2 regions of the Chryseomicrobium aureum genome follow, and region 1 is predicted to be linked to the other one. Evidence: riboswitches for the same ligand, from Rfam matches in the RefSeq annotation. Region 1 holds a riboswitch; the other holds the start of a gene.
What was found. A riboswitch is a leader RNA that binds a small molecule or an ion and turns the genes downstream of it on or off. The one in region 1 is predicted to bind S-adenosylmethionine.

Region 1 (4,188 bases):
CCCGTTATTCGTTTTTACACCTGTTGCCATCGCCGTCCCAGCAGCAGCTGAGTCCGTCACTTCTGTATCTGCTGAGTAGGTTTTGATTAGACCTTTTACATATGGATCAAAAGAAGAGTCTTCGCCTTTGAACCAACGGTAGTTCGTTGCATAGGCGGCACTGTAGCCGTCTGGAATCATATAAATTACATTTTTGACTTTCCCATTATGAGCGTTATCATTCCGTGCTTCTGCGTAATCCATTGTCACATTGACACTGATCCCGGATACGACAAGTCCTCCCACCAAAGCGGCTGTTACAAGCTGTTTTTTCATACACATTTCCTCCTTTTGTTTGGTACACGGCAACGATATCAACTGAATGTAAAGGAAATGTGACGTCAATGTAAAAGCTTACGTAACACAGGGAAAATCGGTTTTTAGTCAAAGGAAACCTGAAAACTATTTAATTTTTAGTAGCTATATAGACCGTTCCGTTTGCAGTCATTTTGACGGATGAATTCATAAACTATCTGACTTTACATCATCTACTAAAGAATTTTAGGGTGTTATGAGATAATAGAAATAACTAACTAATGATTTAATCTCTATTCTAATTGAAGTACAAGGGGAGATTTTGCATGCAGACGATTTATTTAGCAGGGGGATGCCTATGGGGCGTGCAGGCATTTGTGAAGACGTTGCCAGGGATTGTCTCGACTGAAGCAGGAAGAGCAAATGGAACTTCTCAAACGTTAGACGGGGAATATGACGGATATGCGGAATGTGTAAAAACGACTTTTCATCCAGATGTGGTATCTGTCGACGAGTTGATGGGCTATCTTTTTGAAATCATCGATCCATACAGTATCAACAAACAAGGAGAAGACGTCGGGGAGAAGTATCGAACTGGGGTGTATAGTATAGACCCAAAACATGTAGAGCAGGCCAAGGCGTTCATCAAGAAACGTGAAGATGAGGACCGAATTGCTGTAGAAGTTCTGCCGCTTACCAATTATGTACGAAGTGCAGAAGAACACCAAGACCGTCTTGCTCGCTGTCCGGATGATTACTGCCACATTCCACAGCAGTTGCTGACAAAATACAAATCGAACGTGCTTACATGAGACGAGCCTCCTTTCTGTACTAGAAAGGAAGCTGATTTTTATTAGATAGCTTGTTCACATCTAGGAAATCAAAATAATGCTTTTTAAAGAATTTTCAATAAAACTAATAAAAAACTATCCGCGTCGTACCAACAAAGCAACCGCTTACATAGTCAGACTACTAAAAAAATTAGTAAAATTACTATTGACGACAAAACTTTGATGCTTTAGACTGTGAAACAGTTAGCAAGACGAACTAAATTCAAAACTACATACCAGCAATTCTTATCACGAGAGACGGAGGGACAGGCCCTGTGAAGTCTCGGCAAAGCGCGCATGCGTCAGTGCCAAATCCTGCAAGTGTCCACCACTTGAGAGATAAGACTGAGAGGCTTTTTCATGGCTTTCATTTCTTATGTTCTTAAGAGATGAAGGTCTTTTTTTATGCACTCTAGCAAGAAAGTAGGGAAGTCCACCATGATTACATTCCAAAACGTATCCAAAACATTCAAAGTCGGGAAGCGTGATGTGCACGCCGTCCAAAACGTCACGCTCGACGTCAAAAAAGGCGACATATTCGGCATCATCGGGTTTAGTGGAGCTGGTAAGAGCACGCTCCTTCGCCTCGTGAACCTTCTAGAGAAGCCGACGAGTGGCGTCATCAAAATCAATGATACCGACATCACATCTCTAAAAGCCAAACAACTTCGCTTGCAACGTCGACGAATCGGGATGATCTTTCAGAACTTTAACTTGTTCACATCCCGCACTGTTGCAGGGAATGTTGCCTATCCGTTGAAACTTGAAGGCACGCCAAAAGCGGAAATCACAAGACGCACAAAAGAGTTACTTGAATTCGTTGGCCTATCTGATAAAGCAGATAACTATCCTGAGCAACTCTCGGGGGGGCAAAAGCAACGCGTTGGGATTGCGCGAGCTCTTGCAACGAACCCGGAAATCCTAATTTGCGACGAAGCAACGTCCGCACTTGATCCGGAAACGACAGAGGACATCTTGAAACTTTTGAAGCGCGTCAATCAAGAATTCGGCATCACAGTGCTCTTGATTACACACGAGATGAACGTCATTTCAACCATTTGCAACCGAGTGGCGATTATGGAAAACGGACACGTCATCGAGCACGGGGAAGTCTTCGATGTCTTCACAAACCCGTCCCATCCGACGACAAAACGGTTTATCCAGTCGGTCAATAAAGACCTTCCTTCTCAAGAATTGCTAAAAGAATGGCGAGCAGCGGGAGATGAGCACATCTACCAAGTAACGTTTACCGGAAGTGCGACGAGTCAGCCGCTTCTTTCAAAAATCTCACAGCAACACAATGTCCACTTTAACGTTGTGTACGGCGCTGTTCGAGAGATCCAAAATCAGTTGCTAGGAAACCTAGTCGTTTCCTTCAAAGGAGAGACGACCGCGATTCAAAACGTGATCCGTGAACTAGCAGACGTTGTCGACATCAAGGAGGTGATCATCCATGAAAGTTGAGTGGAGTACATTTTATCAGCGCATCATAGAAGCAACTGGCGAGACGATCACGATGGTCATCCTGACTCTGATTCTCGGTTCGATTTTAGGCGTATTGGTGGGACTCGCTTTATTCGTCTCTCGCCAAGGCAATATCTTAGAAAATCGCTTGTTATACGGCCTTCTCAACTTACTGATCAATGTGATTCGGCCGATTCCATTTATCGTGTTCCTCGTATTCTTGATGCCAGTGACACGCCTCGTAATGGGGACGACAATTGGTGTGGGAGCTGCTGTGTTCCCGATGGCCATCATGGCAACATTCAGTGTCGCGCGTATCGTTGAACAGAACTTACTGAGTATCGACCCGGGTGTCATTGAAGCAGCGAAAGCGATGGGGGCGAGCCCGTTCCAAATCGTCTTTACCGTTTTGATTCCGGAAGCGCTTGGACCACTGATTCTTGGTCTCACGTTTGTGACAGTCAGCTTGATCGATTTCTCGGCAGTGGCCGGATATGTCGGTGGTGGTGGTCTCGGGCACATCGCGATTACATACGGCTACCAACGTTTTGATACGAGCGTCATGGTCGTGACGGTGATTATCTTGATTCTTCTGGTGCAACTCGCCCAGTGGCTTGGCAATACATTATCCAAAAAAATTATGAGACGATAGGAGATTAAAAAATGAAACGACTAAAACTTGCAGCACTTGCTGCCACAGCTGCTCTAACACTTGCAGCTTGTAACTCAGCCGATGGGTCAGAAGAGACAATCAAAATTGGGGTGAACGGTGCGGATAGCCCGCAATGGCCGGTCATCGTAGAACTTGCAAAAGAGGAAGGCATTGATTTAGAAGTAGTAGAATTCACAGATTACATCATGCCGAACAAAGCACTTGCAGCAGGGGACATTGATTTGAACGCGTTCCAGACGATCTCGTTCTTCTCAAACTTTGTGGCGGAATCTGGGGAAGACTTGGCACCTGTTGGTACAACGGTATTTGCGCCACTTGGTGTGTATTCAGATAAAATCGAGTCACTAGATGAATTGCAAAAAGGTGATCAAGTCGCCATTCCAAATGATGCATCAACACTTCCACGCGCACTGAACCTTCTGCAAGAAGCAGGTGTGATTGAACTAGCTGACGATTTTGGGATCACTGGAGACTTAGACAAAATCACATCAAACCCGTTAGAGCTTGAATTTGTCGCTATGGAACCCCAACAGACAGCACGTGTTCTTCCGGACGTTGCCATTGCCTTAATCAACAATGGTGTGGCCGTACAAGCAGGTCTTATTCCAGCTGAAGACGCTGTTGTGTATGAAGATACAGAATCCGAGTCCATCGAGCCGTACATCAATATCATCGCATCTCGTGCAGATGAAGCAGACAACGAAAACTACTTAAAGATTGTTGAATTGTATCAACATCCTGAAGTAGAAGAAGCGATCAACAAAGAGTTCAAAGGTAGCATGTTCATCATCCGCAAGACGGCGGAAGAGACGCAAGCGATGTTTGACAAAATGAATACCTATTTCCAATAAGGGCACCCACCCACTGCAGCTTTGACCCCCTTAGCTGTGGTGGGTTTTTTCTTAAACTTTAGAAATGTTTCGTAGC
Region 2 (4,188 bases), 410 kb from region 1:
ATCCGCTGCACCTTCTGGGACAACGCGGTTTAATTTGACGGCAGGAGTATCGCCTATCAATTCAGTTATACTTTGGTAAATCGTCATTTTTTTCCCTACTTTCATGTTGTTTCTTGTTCAAACAGTATACCAAGTCAGGTATTTAAATTCCAATTCAAAGTGCTTTGATAGGATTTAATTTCGAGATTCCAGTTGCTTCCTGATTGCTTTTGCGAAATACTAGAATGAGAGAAGTAAAAAGGAGAGGTCGCGATGAACGGAGCTGGATTAATTTTAGAAGGCGGAGGCATGCGAGGCGTTTTTACTGGAGGTATTTTAGAATCATTTATGGAGCAGGACTATTATTTTCCATATGTCATAGGGGTTTCGGCAGGGGCATGTCACGGGTCTTCCTATGCAGCTAGACAACGAGATAGAAATCGGAAAGTATCCATTGACTATGTGACGCATCCGGATTATATTTCTTTAAAAAATTTAGTGACAAAACGAGAATTGTTTGGGATGGACTTGCTCTTTGATAAGTTGCCGAATGAACTTGTCCCATTCGATTACGAAACGTTTTCTGCATCTCCGGAACGTTTTGTCATTGGAACGACTGATTGCTATAGTGGAAAACCAATCTATTTTGAAAAAGGAGCACCTCGGGATGAGATTTTGAAGGTGGTTCGGGCCTCTAGTTCTTTACCCTTTATGGCTGCACCAGTTGAGTATAAGGGGCTAAAGTTAATGGACGGTGGCATTGCCGATCCAATCCCATTAAAGAAAGCACTTGAGGATGGAGTAGAGCGCCCCGTTGTCGTTTTGACACGTCCAAAGGGGTATCGCAAAGCAGCTTCCCGGTTTTCAGGCGTCAGTAAGTTCATGTATCAACAATACCCTGGATTGGCTGGATGAATTAGAAACGCAAGGCGATGCATTTGTTATTCATCCACAAGAAACGTTTAAAATCAGTCGAGCAGAACGCAATCCACAGCGGTTGTCTGCGTTATATGAATTCGGCTTAAAAAGTGGGCGAGATGGGTTTGACGAATTAATGGACTGGCTAGGGGAACCATATTCCATCATGCCAAAAGCCTGAGGAAGTCTCCTCAGGCTTTGTTTGTACGTAGTGGTTTCAATGCCCCGCCCCATGCGAGTACTTGGTCAAACATGTCGTTGACGTTTTTGTCGTGAAGGTCACGAGGTGTAAATGTTTGTCCTTTTTCAAAATCTAAGAATAAGGATAAGACAGGATGTACACGTACATCTGCAATCATAAGCTCAGCGCATACTTGTCGAACATGCTCAGCTGCACGTGTACCTCCTGCAGATCCGTAACTGACAATTCCAGCTGCTTTGTTGTGCCAAGACTCTTTCGCACTATCAAATGCGTTTTTTAAAGCTCCCGTCATGCTGTGATTGTATTCTGCGACAACAAATACAAAGGCATCGAGGGAGTCGAGCTTTTCATTCCATCGTTTTACACCTTCTGATTCAGCTGTCCCAAGCAGTGGAAGGTCAAAATCCTTGATATCTACCAGTTCATAATTGGCGTCTTCACGACCTTTCGCTTTTTCGACGAGCCATTCTCCAACTTGTGGACTGACCCGACCATCACGCGTACTCCCTAAAATAATGCCTACCTTTAATTTTTCGCTCATCACCATTCCTCCTCATTCATAATAGGTATCTTCAACGGATCCATCTTGTTTAAACACTTTTAAAATGCCATCTTTATCATTGACATATGTTTTTGCTTCTTCAAGAAGCGATTCTTTTGTAGTAGCCGTCTTAATGGCCCTTTCTCCGTCCTGTTTCATAAGTATCCAGTCGTCTTCATGTGCTTTCACTACATAATGAGGGCGTGAAGAATTGTCACTCCCGCTAACATAGTCACGTGCTTTCGCCGTTGCAATAGAAATGGCGCGGCCTTCTTCCATACCGTCATCCACCATCGCATTTGCCATCTCAATCGCTTTATTCCGTACACTAGCGTCTAAATTTTTCATGGAATCGGGATAGTCCGTTTTTGTCCATGGCATTTCAAATCGCCTCCTTGAATTCCTATTTCCCTGCTCGAGTCGTTTTAAACAGGTGGTTGGAGGGAATACTTTACTAATTCAGAATAAGTGGAGGGATGCACAATGTTTGAAAAAGACAAAGATAAAGAGAAAGTAAATAGTGGGAAGATTCCAATGCCAAGCGATGAAAAATCATTGACTGAAGAAGAAAAAATCGATAGTGATCCGTTCTTTTATCGGGAAGACCCTGCGGATAAAGATGGCGAGAACGAACTGTATAACCATAAAAATGCTGATGAAGATGATATCCGATCGAAATGAGGCTGGGAAATTCCCCCTCTTTCTGCTATACTTGACCTAACTGAACATGAACTCTTTTCTTATCAAGAGAGATGGAGGGAATTGGCCCTACGAAGTCTCAGCAACCTGCCCGCGCGGTAAGGTGCTCCATCCAACAGGGGATACCTGAACGATGAGGAGAAATTGTGCACTTGCAACTCTTCTCTCTCGTGGGGAAGAGTTTTTTGTTTGGCACAATTTTAGGAGGCGATTCACATGGGAAAAGAAGCACTTGAAAAGCAGTTGTATGAATTAAAGACGAAAGAAGTCAAAAGCTATGCGGGGGCTATGCAGCGTCATCAACAGGTCAAAGCACTAGAAGCGCAGTTGCACTACTTGGAGCTTGGGGAAGAGATATCTCGCCAGCGAGTCGATGAGGCGATCGAAGAAATTACAGCACTTGAGCAGGAGATTGCGCGACTATCACGAAGTATAGAAGAAAAGAAACAGGATTTACATTTCTACTTATTCGGTCCATCCGTCAAACGACTATTTTAGGGGGAACAGCCATGAAATTCATCATCAGCTCAGATGCTTGGAAAACAACGTTAACATCTAAACAAGCAACCCGTGCTATTGCACAAGGCTTGCAGTCTGTCGATCCAACGCTTGAAATTGTAGAGTTCCCGATTGCAGATGGAGGGGAAGGAACTTTGGATGCGCTTATGAATGCAACGAGAGGAACATACAAAACGGCCACTGTTCATGACCCGCTTGGCCGTCCGGTTGAGGCGAAGTATGGTGTCACAGGGCTTTCGCGTCATACATGTGTGATTGAGATGGCGCAAGCTTCCGGTTTCTCCTATGTCAAAAAGCATGAACAGAACCCACGACTCGCGTCTACGTTTGGCACCGGTGAACTGATTCGTGCAGCACTTGATGAAGGGCATCGCAATTTTGTTTTGGCAATTGGGAGCAGTGCAACAAATGACGGAGGAGCAGGTATGTTACGGGCTCTTGGATTGAAGTTTTTAGACAAAGAGGGTCAGGAAATGTCAGGAGATTTGGTACAACTTAAACATCTTGATCGGTTAGATGATGCAGAGTTTGATAAACGTCTTCAAGAATGTACATTCGCAGTAGTGAGTGATGTACAGATTCCATATATAGGGCCTCAAGGTGCAACGCGTCTATATGGGGAGACGAAAGGCCTGCAAGCAGAAGAGTCGGAAGAAGTGGAAGCAGCACTCCAACAGCTAGCAGATGTCATCGAGGCACATACCGGGGTTCGTCTGCATGACCGAGCAGGAGCGGGTTCTGGAGGAGGCTTAGGCGGAGCCGTCCAAGCATTTTTCCCGACCAAGTGGTATCACGGAATCGATTTTGTGCTGAAGCGATCAGGATGGGAAAATGCATTGTCTGGTGTTACACACGTAATTACTGGAGAAGGACGCCTTGATGCGCATACGTTCTTAGAAGGAAAAGGACCGCATGGCGTGGCGAAGTTTGCAGGGGACAAAGGCTTGCCGGTGACATTGTTTGCTGGAAGTGGCGATATCGATGTGGCTGAAGAAGCTAACGATGTTTTCAATGAAGTCGTGGTACTTGCCACTTCAGAGAAAGAAGTAGAGCAAGCGCTTGAAAAGCCTGAAGAGGTGTTACGACAAGCGGCAGCGCGCTGGTACGCTTCAAAGCGCGGAGAATAAACGAAAGCCTAGCGGGTGAGAGTACCTGCTAGGCTTTTTGTAAGCGTTTATGAAATGGGGTGAGGAACATGAACATCATCATCAGTCCAGATTCGTTTAAAGGAACTCTTAGCGCGAAAGAAGCAGGAATGGCTATTCGAGAAGGGATTCAATCTGTTCGTCCAGACATCAATTGTACGGTTGTTCCGATTGCCGACGGAGGA

Region 2: another riboswitch for S-adenosylmethionine. It lies ahead of ACF3OH_RS12235 (hypothetical protein); the one in region 1 lies ahead of ACF3OH_RS00300 (methionine ABC transporter ATP-binding protein).

The regions. Positions count from the first base shown of each region.
Region 1 is NZ_CP171117.1:49,666-53,853, forward strand. Features, by position in the region: gene ACF3OH_RS00290 (alkaline phosphatase) at 1-315, opposite strand, end outside; gene ACF3OH_RS00295 (peptide-methionine (S)-S-oxide reductase) at 621-1,106, shown strand; SAM riboswitch class I at 1,368-1,470, shown strand; gene ACF3OH_RS00300 (methionine ABC transporter ATP-binding protein) at 1,563-2,588, shown strand; gene ACF3OH_RS00305 (methionine ABC transporter permease) at 2,578-3,240, shown strand; gene ACF3OH_RS00310 (MetQ/NlpA family ABC transporter substrate-binding protein) at 3,252-4,112, shown strand.
Region 2 is NZ_CP171117.1:2,342,685-2,346,872, reverse strand. Features, by position in the region: gene cysK (cysteine synthase A) at 1-87, opposite strand, end outside; partial or broken gene ACF3OH_RS12255 (patatin family protein) at 253-1,078, shown strand; gene ACF3OH_RS12250 (NADPH-dependent FMN reductase) at 1,089-1,640, opposite strand; gene ACF3OH_RS12245 (DUF2188 domain-containing protein) at 1,653-2,021, opposite strand; gene ACF3OH_RS12240 (hypothetical protein) at 2,124-2,321, shown strand; SAM riboswitch class I at 2,378-2,479, shown strand; gene ACF3OH_RS12235 (hypothetical protein) at 2,556-2,837, shown strand; gene ACF3OH_RS12230 (glycerate kinase) at 2,849-3,985, shown strand; gene ACF3OH_RS12225 (glycerate kinase) at 4,054-4,188, shown strand, end outside.